2 regions of the Janthinobacterium sp. 13 genome follow, and region 1 is predicted to be linked to the other one. Evidence: riboswitches for the same ligand, from Rfam matches in the RefSeq annotation. Region 1 holds a riboswitch; the other holds the start of a gene.
What was found. A riboswitch is a leader RNA that binds a small molecule or an ion and turns the genes downstream of it on or off. The one in region 1 is predicted to bind thiamine pyrophosphate.
Positions count from the first base shown of each region.

Region 2: another riboswitch for thiamine pyrophosphate. It lies ahead of CLU94_RS22130 (TonB-dependent siderophore receptor); the one in region 1 lies ahead of thiC (phosphomethylpyrimidine synthase ThiC).

Region 1 covers NZ_PEEQ01000001.1:2,236,833-2,244,840, forward strand. The annotation lists gene thiD (bifunctional hydroxymethylpyrimidine kinase/phosphomethylpyrimidine kinase) at 1-45, opposite strand, end outside; gene CLU94_RS09800 (thiazole synthase) at 45-839, opposite strand; gene thiS (sulfur carrier protein ThiS) at 865-1,068, opposite strand; gene thiC (phosphomethylpyrimidine synthase ThiC) at 1,089-3,002, opposite strand; TPP riboswitch at 3,082-3,197, opposite strand; gene CLU94_RS09815 (hypothetical protein) at 3,306-3,560, opposite strand; gene CLU94_RS09820 (response regulator) at 3,599-4,405, opposite strand; gene CLU94_RS09825 (hybrid sensor histidine kinase/response regulator) at 4,434-6,338, opposite strand; gene CLU94_RS09830 (Crp/Fnr family transcriptional regulator) at 6,388-7,128, opposite strand; gene CLU94_RS09835 (putative bifunctional diguanylate cyclase/phosphodiesterase) at 7,366-8,008, shown strand, end outside.
Region 2 covers NZ_PEEQ01000001.1:5,024,309-5,032,316, reverse strand. The annotation lists gene CLU94_RS22160 (hypothetical protein) at 1-322, opposite strand, end outside; gene ompR (osmolarity response regulator transcription factor OmpR) at 587-1,288, shown strand; gene CLU94_RS22150 (sensor histidine kinase) at 1,302-2,660, shown strand; gene CLU94_RS22145 (Imm26 family immunity protein) at 2,699-3,178, opposite strand; gene CLU94_RS22140 (ferritin family protein) at 3,304-3,609, opposite strand; gene CLU94_RS22135 (iron-containing alcohol dehydrogenase) at 3,752-4,909, shown strand; TPP riboswitch at 4,977-5,074, shown strand; gene CLU94_RS22130 (TonB-dependent siderophore receptor) at 5,161-7,308, shown strand; gene CLU94_RS22125 (AAA family ATPase) at 7,305-7,853, opposite strand; gene pnuC (nicotinamide riboside transporter PnuC) at 7,853-8,008, opposite strand, start outside.

The DNA.
Region 1 (8,008 bases):
GTCGGCGCCGGCAAACACGAGCACGGTGCGACGTTGCAGCGCCATCACGCCAGCCGGCCCGCCATCGGCGACGAAGGCGAGGCGGCGAACTTGCGCGGCATGCGCCCCGCCAAAAACGCTTCGCGCCCGGCCCGCACAGCCAGCTTCATCGCATGCGCCATGCGCACGGGGTCGCGCGCGCCGGCAATCGCTGTATTCATCAGCACGCCATCGCAACCGAGTTCCATGGCGATGGCCGCGTCCGACGCCGTGCCCACGCCCGCATCGACGAGCACGGGCACTTTCGCCTGGTCTATGATCAAGGACAAGTTCCACGGATTCAAGATGCCCATGCCCGAGCCGATCAGTGACGCCAGCGGCATGACGGCCACGCAGCCGATGTCTTCCAGAATCTTCGCCTGGATGGGGTCGTCGCTGCAGTAGACCATCACGTCGAAGCCATCCTTGACCAGCGCTTCGGCCGCGACCAGGGTTTCCGGCATGTGCGGAAACAGCGTCTTTTCATCGCCCAGCACTTCCAGTTTCACCAGATTGCGCCCGCCCAGGAGTTCGCGCGCCAGTTGCAGGGTGTACACGGCATCCTTGGCGTTGTAGCAGCCGGCCGTGTTCGGCAAAATCGTGTACTGGTCGGGCGGCACGAAATCGAGCAGGCTGGGCGCGTTCGGATCTTGCCCGATATTCACCCTGCGGATCGCCACCGTGATGATCTGCGCCTCGGCCGCGTCCGTTGCCTCGCGCGTCTGCGGCAAATCCTTGTACTTGCCGCTGCCCACCAGCAGGCGCGATCGATACTGTTTTCCCGCGATGGTCAGCAGGTCGTTGTTTGTTGCGGTATTCATGTGCGTTTCCTTGTCTATTCTCAACTTAACCGCCGCCAATCGCGCGTACGATTTCCACCTGGTCTTGAATTTCCAGGACCCGGTCGTGCCACGCCTTGCGCGGCACGACGCTGCGGTTGACGGCCAGCGCCAGCGCCTGGTTTTCCAGCGACAACGCGGCGATCAATTGGTCCAGGGTTTGCCCCGGCGGCACCTGGTGCGGCGCGCCGTTGAGCGTGATGTCGATCAATGCAGTCATCACGCCCTCCTTCAGACCTTGCGGTACAGCTCGGCGCCGTTCTTGATGAATTCGATGGCTTTCACCTCCATCCCCTGCTGCAGCGCCTTGTCTTCCGCGATGCCCATGCCGGCCGCGTATTCGCGCACTTCCTGCGTGATCTTCATCGAGCAGAAATGCGGGCCGCACATGGAGCAGAAATGCGCCACCTTGGCCGAATCCTTGGGCAAGGTTTCATCGTGGAATTCGCGCGCCTTGTCCGGGTCCAGGCCGATGTTGAACTGGTCGTCCCAGCGGAATTCGAAACGGGCTTTCGACAGCGCGTTGTCGCGGATTTGCGCGCCCGGATGGCCTTTCGCCAGGTCGGCCGCGTGCGCGGCGATCTTGTACGTGATGATGCCGTCCTTGACGTCCGCCTTGTTCGGCAAGCCCAGGTGTTCCTTCGGCGTCACGTAACACAGCATGGCCGTGCCATACCAGCCGATCATGGCCGCGCCGATGCCCGAGGTGATGTGGTCGTAGCCGGGCGCGATATCCGTCGTCAGCGGCCCCAAGGTGTAGAACGGCGCCTCGCCGCACTGTTCCAGCTGCAAGTCCATGTTTTCCTTGATCAATTGCATGGGCACGTGGCCCGGACCTTCGATCATCACTTGCACGTCGTGCTTCCAGGCAACTTGCGTCAGCTCGCCCAGGGTTTTCAGTTCGCCCAGCTGCGCTTCGTCGTTGGCGTCGTAGATGGAGCCGGGGCGCAAGCCGTCACCCAGCGAGAACGACACGTCATACGCCTTCATGATTTCGCAAATTTCTTCGAAATGCGTGTAGAGGAACGATTCCTGGTGGTGCGCCAGACACCATTTCGCCATGATGGAGCCGCCGCGCGAAACGATGCCCGTCAGGCGCTTGGCTGTCATCGGCACATAGCGCAGCAGCACGCCCGCGTGGATGGTGAAATAATCGACGCCCTGCTCGGCCTGCTCGATCAGGGTGTCGCGGAAGATTTCCCACGTCAGATCTTCCGCCTTGCCATTGACCTTTTCCAGCGCCTGGTAGATGGGCACGGTGCCGATGGGCACGGGGCTGTTGCGCACGATCCATTCGCGCGTCTCGTGGATGTGCTTGCCGGTCGACAAGTCCATCACGTTATCGCCGCCCCAGCGGATGGCCCAGGTCATCTTTTCCACTTCCTCGCCGATGGAAGAGGTTACGGCGGAATTGCCGATATTCGCATTGATTTTCACCAGGAAATTGCGGCCGATAATCATCGGCTCCACTTCCGGGTGATTGATATTGGCGGGGATGATGGCGCGGCCGCGGGCGATTTCCTCGCGCACGAATTCCGGCGTGATTTCGACCGGGATGCTGGCGCCGAAGGACTGGCCCGGATGCTGGCGGCCCATCAGGTCGGCCAGGCGCTCGCCCATGGGGCCGGAAGCCTTGAGCTCGCGCAAATACTCCTGGCGGCGCATGTTTTCGCGGATGGCGACGAATTCCATTTCCGGCGTGATGATGCCTTGGCGCGCGTAATGCATCTGCGTCACGTTCTTGCCGGCGATGGCGCGGCGCGGCTTGCGGTGCAAATTGAAACGCAGCTCGGCCAGCTTCGGGTCCGCCAGGCGGGCGATGCCGTAGTCGGAAGTGGGACCGGGCAATTCTTCCGTGTCGGCACGCTCCATGATCCATGGCAGGCGCGGCGTATCGAGGCCGGAGCGGATGTCGATGTTCACGTCCGGGTCCGTGTACGGGCCGGATGTGTCGTAGACGTAGATCGGCGGATTCTTTTCGCCGCCGAACGACGCTTCCGTGTCGGACTGGCTGATCTCGCGCATGGGCACGCGGATGTCGGGACGGCTGCCTTGCACGTAAATCTTGCGCGAATTGGGCAGCGGCGCGATGGCGGCTTCGTCGACCGTGGCGGTGGCGGAGAGGAATTTCGGGTTGGCGTTCATTTTGGCTCCTTGGCTAGACTATTTTTAAGCCTGGAGCCAGCTAAGGAGGTTCGGAATTGCGCACGCGGAAAAGCGGGGTGCAGTCATCCTAAAGCTTCCCTTCGCTGGCATTATCCAGATCAGGTTCGGAGGGTATTTCTCACCCGCGCTTGCACCGTGTTTCCACAGCGAAAGGCAGGACCCCTAGCGTTTGCCGCCTTGCGGCAGCGAGCCAATTATACGCGGTTCGCGCCGCGTGGCCAGATGATTTCTTGCAGGTGTCGTCTTTGCGCATCTGCTGCATTGCAACAGACGGCAGCGCGCTTATTTCTTCTTGCCCCAGCGCCAGCTGGTCGGTTCGCCCTTCAGCTGGCAGATGAAAATGAGCACGGCAACGATGGCCACTTCATAGACGATGTAGCCGACCAGCATGGTTTGCGGGGGGAACAGGAAGGCGCCGCAGGCGAACAGCGCCAGCGCGACCAGGAACACCAGCCAGCCCTGCCAGGTGATGGGCAAGCCCCAGCCCCAGCCATAGGTCTTGGCGGGGAACCAGTAGGAGGGAGATTTGTCGGTCATGATTTTTCCTGGTCTGTATCGATGGCGCCCAGTATAAATCAGGCACTGCGATGGCGCTCCGTGACATCGAGGCCGATGCCGCGGTAGCCGATGAAGCGGCTGCCCGTGTCGAACATCGGTTCGCCGCTCACCTGCAGGTATTGCGTGCTGCCGTCGAGGTTGGCGCGGCTGTAGATAAAGTCGAGAAACGGTTCCCTTGCGGCAATCTTGGCGTCGAGCAAGGCGCGTTCGGCCGCGTTCCAGCGCTGCGGCTCTTCCTCGCTGCCGATACCCAGCATTTCAGCCACGGGGCCGGAAAAGCGCGTCAAGTTGCCCTGCGCATCCTGCTCCCAGTACCAGTCGGACGACAGTTCCGTGAAGCGCTGGAAGCGCGCTTCGCTTTCGCGCAACTCCGCCGTGCGCACTTCCACCATCTGTTCCAGCGACTTGTTGTATTCGGCCAGCTTCTGGTACAGCAATCGCACTTCCAGCATGTTGTGGATGCGCGTCTTGACTTCCACCAGGTCGAAGGGCTTGCTGACGAAATCCTTGGCGCCCGCCTGCAGCGCGCGCAGCTTGTGGCCCGGCTGGGCCGTGATCACCAGCACGGGCAGATAGCTGCCCGCCTCGAGGTCGCGCAAGCCTTCCATGACTTCAAAACCATCCATTTCCGGCATCTGCAAGTCGAGCAGGATCAGGTCGTAGCGGTGCTGCTGGTGCAGCGCGCGCACGGCTTGCGGGTCCATGGTGGAGGTGATGCGCGTATAGCCGGCATTGCGCAGCACCTGTTCCAGCAGCATGACGTTGGCCTCCTGGTCATCGACGATGAGGATGCTGGCGTTCAGGATCTCGGTGGCTTGAAGCATGGCGGTATTCCTAAAAATAGATGCTGAATTAGCGTACTGCATGAGTGTCGTCGGCCAGGCCGTGCGCGGCCGCATGGTGCAGGGCCACGTCGAGCGCATCCATGAATTCGACGACCTTGATCGGCTTGGTCAGGTAGCGGAAGAAGCCCGCTTCCAGGCCCTTTTCGATGTCGCGCGGCACGGCGTTGGCCGACAGGGCCATCACGGGAATATGTTTCGTGAGCGGATCGTCGTGCAGGATATGCAGGGCGCCATAGCCGCTGATGCCGGGCAGGTTGATATCCATCAAGATCACGTCCGGCTGATACGTGCGCGCCAGGTCGATGCCCAGGTGCGCATCGATGGCCGTGAGCAGCTTCAAGTCGCTGCGGCGGGCGATCAATTGCTCCACCAGCGCCAGGTTGGCGGGATTGTCTTCCACGTACAGCAAGGTGCGCTGGCTTTCCTGCGCCTCCTGCGCCTGCGGCAGCGCGTCGCCGTCGCCCAGCATCAGTGCCGGCGCGCTGCTGGCGGCCAGCTCGAACCAGAAGGTGGTGCCCACGCCGACCGTGCTGTCGACGCCGATGGTGCCGCCCATCAATTCAATCAGCTGCTTGGTGACGACGAGGCCGATGCCCGTGCCCTCTTCCGTGCTGTTTTCCTGTCCCAGGCGGTTGAAAGGCTGGAACAACTGCGCCACCTGCCCCGCATCGAGGCCGGCGCCGCTGTCGCGCACGCTGACGCGCACCTTGGCGCCGCGCTGGCTGCAGTCGACGGTGACGGAACCGCCGCCCTGGTTGTATTTGATGGCGTTCGACAACAGGTTGATCATCACCTGTTTTACGCGCGTGCGGTCCGCATGCACGAAGTAGGCTTCGCCGCAGCGGGGGAAATGCAGGCTGATGCCTCGTTTTTCCGCCTGCGGCGCGATCATCGCCTGGCAATCCTGCAGCACGTCGAGCAGGGACATCGCTTCCTGCGACAACGTCACCTTGCCCGATTCGATCATGGCCAGGTCGAGGATTTCATTGATCAAGCGCAAGAGATACCAGCCGCCCTTGAGGATCTGTTCGATCGAGCGCTGCTGCGGCACGGTGGGCGGCGGCACGTCGGACGCCATCAGCTGCGCAAAGCCCAGCACGGCATTCAGCGGCGTGCGCAATTCGTGGCTCATGCTCGACAGGAATTCGGACTTGGCGCGGTTGGCCTTTTCCGCCACCAGGCGCGCCTTCTTCAGTTCGGCATTGTTGGTCTCGACGAGCGAGCGCGTGTACGCCTGCTGTTCGCGCAGGCGCTGGTCCAGCAGCGCCTGTTCCGCCTCGACCTGCTTGCGTGCCGTATTGTCGGTGCCGATCAGCAAGTAGCCGATGACCTTGCTCTGCGCATCGCGCAAGGCCGTCACGGAAACGATGGCGGGGAAGCGGCTGCCATCGTTGCGGATGTAGGTCAGTTCATAGATGTCTTCGATGCCGCGCGTGGCCTTGAAGACGAGCGCTTCCACGCCCGGCGTGATGACGGTGTCGAGTTCGGCGCTGAGGGCGGCCGCGCGCGCGACGATTTCTTGCGCATCGGAAATGCCGGCCGGCGTCAGCTTGTCGACCACGTCGCTCGCCGCATAACCGAGCATGCGTTCGGCGCCCACATTGAAAATCTGGATCACGCCCTGCGCATCGGTGGCGATGCACGAGAAATTGGCGCTGTTGAAGATCGCATCCTGCAAGGCACCCGCCTTGAGCAGTTGGCGCGGCAGGCTGGCCGCCACCGTGCGCCGGTACAGCGCCACGAGCAGCATCAGCAGCAAGAAGACCAGCGCGTCGATGACGCAAGCCGTCTCGAACGGCGCGCGCCAGGCCAGCACGCCGACGGCCAGCAGCGCGACGGCGCTGAAGGAAAACGCCAGCGCCATGGGCCAGCGCGACGGTGCGCGCGGGGGAATGTTTTCGACAGATTGCATGAGGTAGCCCGGGCTATGACAACGATAAGAATACGAGGCAGTGCGGTCTTCAGGAAGACTGGCGCTGGCGCACGTCCGACAGCAGGCGCGCAAATTCCTTTTTGACCACGCCATAGCATTCGCACACATGGCCTTCGAGGCCGGCGCGGTCCAGCACGGAAATATGGCCGCGCCGGTAGCTGATGAAGCCGCGCTGCTGCAGGCGCCCGGCCGCTTCCGTCACGCCTTCGCGGCGCACGCCCAGCATGTTGGCGATCAACTCCTGCGTCATCGTCAGCTCGCGGTTCGGCAAGCGGTCCATGGTCAGCAGCAGCCAGCGGCACAGCTGCTGCTCCACCGTATGGTGGCGGTTGCACACGGCCGTCTGCGACATTTGCGTGATCAGCGCCTGCGTATAGCGCAGCAGCAAGCGCATGACGGGCCCCGCGCGGTCGAACTCTTCCATCAGCAAATGGGCCTTCAGCCGGTAGCCGACGCCGCCCGTCTGCACGACGGCGCGGCTCGGTGTCGAGTTGCCGCCCATAAACAGCGACACGCCCACGACGCCTTCATTGCCGACACCGGCAATTTCCGACGAACCGCCATTTTCCAGCAGGTAATGAATGGAAACGATGGCCGTGGTGGGGAAATACACATGCTGCAGCTTGTCGCCCGAATCGTAGATCACGTCGCCGAGCAGCATCGACACTTGCTCCAGGTACGGGGCCAGGCGCGCGAAATCGGCGTCGAGCATGGCCGCAAGCAAATGGTTTTGATTCGGGTTGTGCAGCTGGGCATGCGGACTCGACATGGGCAGGTTTCCTGGTTTCCAGTCGTCAGCTAGGGGATCGATGAAAGGCGTCCGAACGAGGGCCGCCATGTGGTGCAGCGTAACACAGCGCTGGCACGGTGCCCCGACTATATTTCTTGCTGGCATGGCCGTCCGTTCGGTAGCGAACGGACGGTATTTCGCCGCCCGCCCTACAGTCAGTCACTGCCCGGCCTGCCTGATCATGGATCGGCACCGGCGCTGCCACGGGACGTCACCATGCAATCATTCTTCAAGCGCATCTCCATTTCCGTTTCCACTTCGGCCCTGCTCACCCTGGCGTTCGGACTGTGTTTGACGGCCCTGTGCTACGCCTCGGCGCGCCAGATCGAGTCGGAAAGCACCCGGCTGCTGCTGCAGTACCACGCCAGCGCGCATACCCTGGGCGCCGCCCTGCTGCCGGCCAAAGGCATGGGCCTGGACGCCAACCACCGCGGCTCGCTGTATGTGCTGCTGGGCGGTTTGCTGTCGAGCCTGCTGGCGGCCGCGTATGTGTATCAGCTGGTGTCGCGCAATTCCGTGATTGCCCGCATCACGGGCGAACGCACGGCGGCGCTGCAGTTTGCCAATTTGCGCCTGTCCGAAGACATCGCCGCGCGCATGCACAATGAAAAGTCGCTGCGGCTGCGCGAACGCATCATCGAAGTATCGGCCAATGCCATCATCCTGTGCAGCGCCGACGCGCCCGGCTACCTGATCGAATATGTCAACCCCGCCTTCGAACGCATCACCGGCTATGCGGCCGGCGAAGTCATCGGCCAGCGTCTGGAAGACTTGCAAGGTCCCGAGCAAGGGCGGCAAGACATGCACGCCATTACGGCGGCCCTGCGCGAACAGCGCGAAGGCAAGGCCATCGTGCGCA
Region 2 (8,008 bases), 2.8 Mb from region 1:
GTTCGTCGGGCGTCATGCGGCCCGTGCGGCGCGAAGCGTCGGCGCCTTCGTTGGCGCGGCGCTGCTCTTCGGCGCGCGTGTCGAAACTGCGTGCGTCACGCTGTTCGCGCAGTCGCGTATCATTGCTGCTGGTGCGCTGTACCTGTTCATACCGCTGGGCCTGCATTTGCTGCTGGTCGTCACGGCGTGGCGGCGGCTGGTTTTGCGCTGACGCCAGGCTGGCGGCAAACACGGAGCAAACGGCAAATGCGGACAGCACAGTTGTACGTGCGGCAATAGCTGCGCTGGGAGCGGCGTGAATTTTTTTAGTAAAGATATTCATTGAGTTCCTCTTCCGCGATGCCGTATAAACTTAAAGCTGATTTCCACTGTGGCCCCAGTGTATGATGCTTTACACGGTGCAGTAAGAGTAATTGGGTAAAGTTTGTAACACTTTGTAATGGGTCGCCACAGCCCCTTGCCGACGCCGCGCGAGGCGTTACTATAGCAACTAATATAAGATAACACGACACCCTAAATGACCACAACCTCCACTTCCGGCAGCAACACACCAACGCAATCGATCCACGGCCACCAGGCAAAAATCATGGTGGTCGATGACGATGTGCGCCTGCGCGACCTGCTGCGCCGCTACCTGACCGAACAGGGTTTCAATGTCTTTACGGCAGAGAGCGCGACGGCCATGAACAAGCTGTGGCTGCGCGAACGCTACGACCTGCTGGTGCTCGACCTGATGCTGCCGGGCGAAGACGGCCTGTCGATCTGCCGCCGCCTGCGCGGCGCGGGCGACCAGACGCCGATCATCATGCTGACGGCCAAGGGCGAAGACGTGGACCGCATCGTGGGCCTGGAAATGGGTGCCGACGATTACCTGCCGAAACCGTTCAATCCGCGCGAACTGGTGGCCCGCATCGGCGCCGTGCTGCGGCGCAAGGGTCCCGATGAAATCCCGGGCGCGCCGTCGGAAACGCCGCAAACCTTCGAATTCGGCGACTTCGTGCTGGACCTGGGCACGCGTACCCTGAAAAAGAATGGCGAAACGGTGCCCCTGACCACGGGCGAGTTTTCCGTGCTGAAAGTGTTTGCCCGCCATGCGCGCCAGCCCCTGTCGCGCGAAAAACTGATGGAACTGGCGCGCGGCCGCGAATACGAAGTGTTCGACCGCAGCCTGGACGTGCAAATCTCGCGCCTGCGCAAGCTGATCGAGCCAGATCCGTCGAGCCCGCTGTTCATCCAGACCGTGTGGGGCCTCGGCTACGTCTTCATCCCGGACGGACAGCCGCGCTGATCGCTGGCGAGGCATGATGAAGCTTTTTCCCGATATCAGCCTGGCGCGGCTGAAAAGCGGCTTGTTCTGGCGCACCTTTTTGCTGCTCGGCACCTTGACCACGGTCAGCATGATCGCGTGGTTCAGCATGATTTCCTTCATCCAGCGCGAGCCGCAGGCGCAGCAGATTTCCGCCCAGATCATTTCCGTCGTCACCATCACGCATGCGGCCTTGACGCACTCGGCGCCCGAGTTGCGGCGCGAGCTGCTGTTCGACCTCGTCAGCAATGAAGGCATCCGCATCTTCTCGCTGGAAGAAGACGACCGCATCGAGCCGCCGCCCGACAATTACCTGATGCCCGACATCGAGGCGCTGGTGAAGGCCAAGCTGGGCAAGGACACGCGCTTTTCCGCGCGCGTCAACGGCGTGGCCGGCTTCTGGGTCAGCTTCAAGATCGACGACGACGAGTACTGGCTGATGCTGGACCGCGAGCGCCTGCGCGGCCTGACGGGCTTCCAGTGGCTGGGCTGGGCCAGCCTCGTATCCCTGCTGTCCCTGCTGGGCGCGGCCATCATTTCCAGCCTGATCAATCTGCCGCTGTCGCGCTTGACGGCGGCCGCGCGCGACATCGCCAAGGGCAAGCAGCCGGCGCCGCTGCCGGAAAAGGGGCCGATCGAAATCATCGAGGCGAACCGCAGCTTCAACCAGATGGTCGACGACCTGAAACAGGTGGAATCGGACCGCGCCGTGATCCTGGCCGGCATTTCGCACGACTTGCGCACGCCGCTGGCGCGCATGCAGCTGGAAGTGGAAATGGCGAACCTGTCGGACGAGGCGCGCGAAGGCATCCAGTCCGATATCGGGCAAATGGACGCCATCATCGGCCAGTTCCTCGACTATGCCAGGCCGACTGAGGCGTCGAGCTTTACCGACGTCGACCTCAGCGGTTTGCTCAACGACATGACGCGCGAAGCGATGCGCCTGCCGGACGTGAAGATCAACGCCAGCATCGCCGACGGCGCGCATGCGATGGGCAACCCCACCGACCTGCGCCGCGTACTGAACAACCTGATCGAGAATGCACGCCGCTATGGCAAGACGCCGGACAGCGACGTGACGGAAATCGACATCGCCTGCCAGGTGCGCACCAGCCACGGCGCGAAAAAGGTGATCATCGAGGTGCAGGACCACGGCACGGGCGTGCCGGCGGAAAAGATCGAGCAGCTGATGAAGCCGTTTACCCGCCTCGATACGGCGCGTGGTCAGGCAAATGGCGCCGGGCTGGGCCTGGCCATCGTCGACCGCGTGCTGCTGCGCCACGGCGCTGAATTGCAAGTGCGCAACCGCGAAGGCGGCGGCCTCGCGTTTCAGATCAGCTTGCCAGCGGCATAAACGGACGGGAACGGTACAGTTGTGCCGTTCCCTGCCGCTCAGGCGGACGCCTGTTCCTGCGCCAGCAGTTTATTCATCAACAATTCCGTCGCCCCATAGCCGTACAGGGAATCGCTTTCCATGCCCGGCGTATCGAAGGGAATCGATTCCTCGCGGTTCAGCTTGGCAGGGTCGGCATCCGCATAGCTGGCGCGCCAGGCGCGCTGCAAGGATTCATTGCGGCGGATAAAGGCCGGCATGGGCCAGGCGTCGCGCTCCCAGTGGCGGCTGTCGCCCAGCAGGGGCCAGCGCTCGTTGAGCAGGGCCATGTCGCCCGTGCGCAGGCGGCGCACGGCCTGTTCCGGGCGCAAGCCTTCCAGTTCTTCCAGCGTGGGCAAGCTGTCGCGCTTCGGCCCGAACATATACGCCAGCATGATGCGCCCGGCAGGCGCCCTGCGCGCCACCACGCCGACGGCATAGCCGCCGCCCGGCAAGGGCACGGCAAACCAGCTGCCTTCTCGGTATGGTAATGATCTCATTTCTTGAAGCCCCCTGAAATACACCGGACAGCCGCTGCTATCCGATGTTAAATTTAATTAGGGGCACAGTCTACGCGAAGCGATGCGAAAGTGGCGCATGGTACGCCACAGCAACAAACCAATAGTTACAATATTTTCTCGTCATAGTGATACTGGGCAACAATCGGCCCCGCCTTGAACAGCGCTTCCTTCATGGCCGTGTCCAGGCGCGCGTCGCGGCGGCGCATCCATTCGAGCAGCATGGCCGCTTCCTTGCGGCTGGTGTCGCCCGCATGCGCGAGCACGCGGCGCAGTTCCGGGTCCGTGCACGCCTCGAAACGCTGGCTGTTCAAGTCCAGCGCCTGCAGCGCGGCGATGGTGGCGCCGATGGCGCGGTGCATGTCGAGCGCGGTGGCCGGCAAGCCGGATTCTTCCAGTGGGACGGTGGTCATGCGCATTCCTTTTCGCGTGGTGGTGACATCGGCTGCATTCTCCACCGCGCGGACGAAAAGCTCAAGCGTCCACGGCACGTTTCCACCCATTCGGCCATAATCATGGCTCAGCAACAGCCTAAACCTCAGCGGCAGGAGCCCCATGTTCAATTTCGACTTTTACAATCCGACGCAAATCCTTTTCGGCCAGGGCCAGATCGCCGCCATCACGGCGCTGATCCCGCCCCAGGCCAGAGTGCTCATGACGTATGGCGGCGGCAGCATCAAGCAGAACGGCGTCTACGATGAAGTCAAGGCGGCGCTGGCCGGCCATACGGTGCTGGAATTTGCCGGCATCGAACCCAATCCCAGCTATGAAACCCTGATGCAGGCCGTGGCCATGGTGAAAAGCGAGCGCATCGATTTCCTGCTGGCCGTCGGCGGCGGTTCCGTGGTCGATGGCACCAAGTTCATCGCCGCGGCCGCCCTGCACGAAGGCGTGGCGTGGGACATCCTGGCCAAAGGCGGCAAGATCGTCGAAGCCGCCCTGCCCTTCGGCACCGTGTTGACCTTGCCGGCCACGGGTTCCGAAATGAATGGCTCGGCCGTGATCACGCGCAAGGCCACGCAGGAAAAGCGCTCGTTCATGAGCCGCAAGGTCTATCCTAAATTCTCCGTGCTGGACCCGTCGAAGACATTCACCTTGCCGCTGCGCCAGGTGGGCAATGGCGTCGTCGATGCGTTTGCGCATGTGATGGAACAGTATTTGACCTACCCTGTGAACGCGTCCGTGCAAGACCGCTTCGCCGAAGGCATTTTATTGACGCTGATCGAAGAAGGCCCGAAAGCCCTGTCGCACCCGGACGACTACGACGTGCGTGCCAACGTGATGTGGAGCGCCACCCTGGCCTTGAACGGCCTGATCGGCGTGGGCGTGCCGCAGGACTGGTCCACGCACGCCATCGGCCACGAATTGACGGCCTTGTACGAGCTCGACCATGCGCAAACCCTGGCCATCATCCTGCCCAGCATGTTGCGCGTGCGCAAACAAGCCAAGCGCGCCAAGCTGCTGCAATACGCGGCCCGCGTGTGGGGCCTGGACGGCGGCGACGAGGATGGCCGCATCGAAGCCGCCATCGCGCGCACGGAATTCTTCTTCCGCCACATGGGCGTCAAGACGCGCCTGGCCGACTACGGCCTCAACCACGCCAGCGTGGACGCCGTCGTGTCCGCCCTGGAAGCGCACGGCATGACGGCCCTGGGCGAACAGCGCGAAGTGACGCCCGCCGTCAGCCGCAAGGTGCTGGAACTCAGTTTGTAGATTCGCACCACACTGTTGTAAAACGGTCAGCCGGGTGGGACAGCTGGCCGTGGTTCATGCTAAGCTGTCATTTCGCTAGGGGTCCTGGAGCAGTCATCCGGGTGAGAGATACCCTTCGTACCTGATCTGGATAATGCCAGCGAAGGAAAGCGCAAAGTACCTCCCTCCTTTGATAGCTCCTGCGTTGGCGCCAGCCGAACAAGCAGCCTGCCGTGCTCTTTCCCAGAGACGGCTTGAACCACGAGCAATCTATGTCCACACCGAATTTATCCGTTTCTGTTTTGACCCTGGCCATCCTGCACGCGTTTGCCGCGCCCGCCCTGGCTTCCGACGCAGCCGACCCGCAGGCGCAAAGCATGGCCGAAGTCGTCGTCACGGCCAGCAAGGCGCCGGCCGCCAAGCGCGCCTCCGTGGGCGGCTTTTCCGACGCGCCGCTGCTGCAGACGCCGGCATCCGTCACCGTCATTTCGCAAAAAGACATGCAGGACTTGCAGATCCGCAATCTCAGCGATGCAGTCAAGCTCGACACCAGCATCAACGACGCCTACAACGCCGTCGGCTATGCGGAACAGTTTTCCATCCGCGGCTTCAAGCTCGATAACAATTCCAGCTACCGCAAGGATGGCGTGGCCATTCCTGGCGACACGCAAATCCCGCTGGAAAACAAGGAACGCATCGAAGTGCTGAAGGGCCTGGCCGGCTTGCAGGCAGGCGTGGCCGCGCCGGGCGGCGTGATCGACTTCATCGTCAAGCGCCCCACCGCCGCCCCGCTGCGCACGGTCACCGTGGAAACGCGCGAGCGCGGCACCGTGTACGGCGCCATCGACCTGGGCGGCCGCCTGGAAGACACGCGCTTCGGTTACCGCGTCAACGTGGCCGCCGAGCGCCTGCGCTCCTACATCAAGGGCGCGGACGGCAACCGCAAGTTCATTTCCGGCGCCTTCGACTGGCAGATTTCGCCGCAAGCCCTGCTGCAAATCGATGCCGACTACCAGGACAAGGCGCAGGCGACGGCGCCCGGCTTCCAGCTGCTGAACAATAAAACCTTGCCGACCGGCATCAGCGCCGACGCCATGCTCAACCTGCAGCCGTGGACGCGTCCCGTGGAAACCGTCACCAGCAATCTCGGCCTGCGCTTCCAGTACGCGTTCAATGACGACTGGCATGCCACCCTGTCGGCCAACCAGCACTCGTTCAAGCGCGACGACTACACGGCCTTCCCGTATGGCTGCAGCGCGCAAGACCTGTACCCCGGCTTCTGCGGCAATGGCGACTTCGACGTGTATGACTACCGCAGCCTGGGCGAGACGAAAAAACCGCTGAGCGCGCAAGCCATGATCCAGGGCAAGTTCGCCACCGGTTCCCTGCGCCATGAATTCACGGCCGGCGTCTCGACCTTCCGCCGCAAGGACCGCGCCGGCCTGTACGTGTACGACTGGGCCGGCGTGAGCAACATCTACCGCCCGCAGATCGTCGACATGTCGACGGGCGTGCAAGGCCCCGTGCGCCTGGTGCGCAAGGACACGGAAAACTCCGTCTTCGTGCAGGACATCGTCAGCCTGGCGCCGGACTGGAAGCTGCATGGCGGCTTGCGCCATATCAATGTCGACGGCTACCAGTATGTACTCAAGGCCGATACGGAAATCCGCGCCAAGCACGATTTCCTGCTGCCCAACGTCTCGCTCGTCTACACCCCGCTCGACAATCTGTCCGTGTACGCGGCCTATTCGCAAGGCATGGAACATGGCGGCACGGCCGACCGCAAGGCGCTCAATGCCAACGTGGAATTGTCGCCCAGCCGCTCGAAGCAGGTCGAACTGGGTGTGAAGATGGAGGTGACGCCGGACTTCATGCTGGCGGCCAGCCTGTTCCAGATCCGCAAGGGCCTGGAATTCAACCAGTACGTCGACAGCACCGCCTATAACTTCGTGCGCGAGGGCCAGGCCCAGCACCGGGGGCTGGAATTGTCGGCCCAGGGAAAGGCATCGTCCAGCCTGAGCCTGGGCGCATCCGTGACGGCCCTGAACAGCCAGCAGTCAGGCACGGGCAATGCCGACCTCGACGGCAAGCGCGTGCCCAACGTGCCGGCCTTCAAGGCGGCCGTGCATGCGGATTACGCCGTGCAACAGGTGGCGGGCTTGAGCGTGAATGGCAGCTGGGAATATGCGGGCAAGAAAGCGTTTGAGTACAGCAACACGACCTTCGTGCCGTCGTACAACGTGTTCAACCTGGGCGCCGCGTACGCCACGCGCATCGCCGGCACGCGCGCCGTGCTGCGCGCCGCCGTCAACAACGTAGCTGACAAGTTCTACTGGCGCGACGTGACGCCGGAGTCGGATGGCTATCTGTATCCGGGCGCCAGCCGCACCTTCAAGGTCTCGGCGCAGTTTGACTTTTAATTGAGGGAAATGGCAGGCGCCGCAGCGAGCGCCTGCTGCAGCAAAGGCGCCGCCTGTTCCAGGCGCGCCTCCAGGCTGTCGCGCAGCACGTGGTAGACGATGCCGCGCGCGTCGAGCTCATCGAGCAGGTAGCGGTAGATCAATTGGCGCACGGCTTCCGACTCGCGCTGCAAGCCGTCGGCCACCCAGGGGCTGTCGGGCGCCGTGACCAGGGTCAGGCCATAGTGGTAGTCATCGGCCAGGGCGGCCAGCGGCGCATCGACGCCATGGAAGTAATGGCGGCTGTAGACGGCCGTCATCAGCGGCGTCGTGTCGCAAAATAAAAATTGCTGCGCCTGCGCGGCGGCCGCGTTTTCCCGCTCCAGCTGCATGCGGGCAATACCATACTGATCCGCCGCGACGGGCACCCTGCCTTGCGTTTCCACAAACTCGCGTAAATACTCGGGCACCCACACCGTGCCATGGCGCTCGGCCAGGGCCGCCGCCAGGGTCGACTTGCCCGACGATTCCGCGCCCAGGATGGCCACGCGCACGCAACGCTCCATCACTTGAGGACCATCGCGCTCGGCGCGGCCGGGGCCGACTTTCTCCACGCCAGCAAGCCGATGACGGCCATCACGACGAAGAACGCGTACAGCACGGCCGTCAGGGTCAGGCCCTTGTGCACATACAGCCACACGTACAGCACGTCGACGATGAT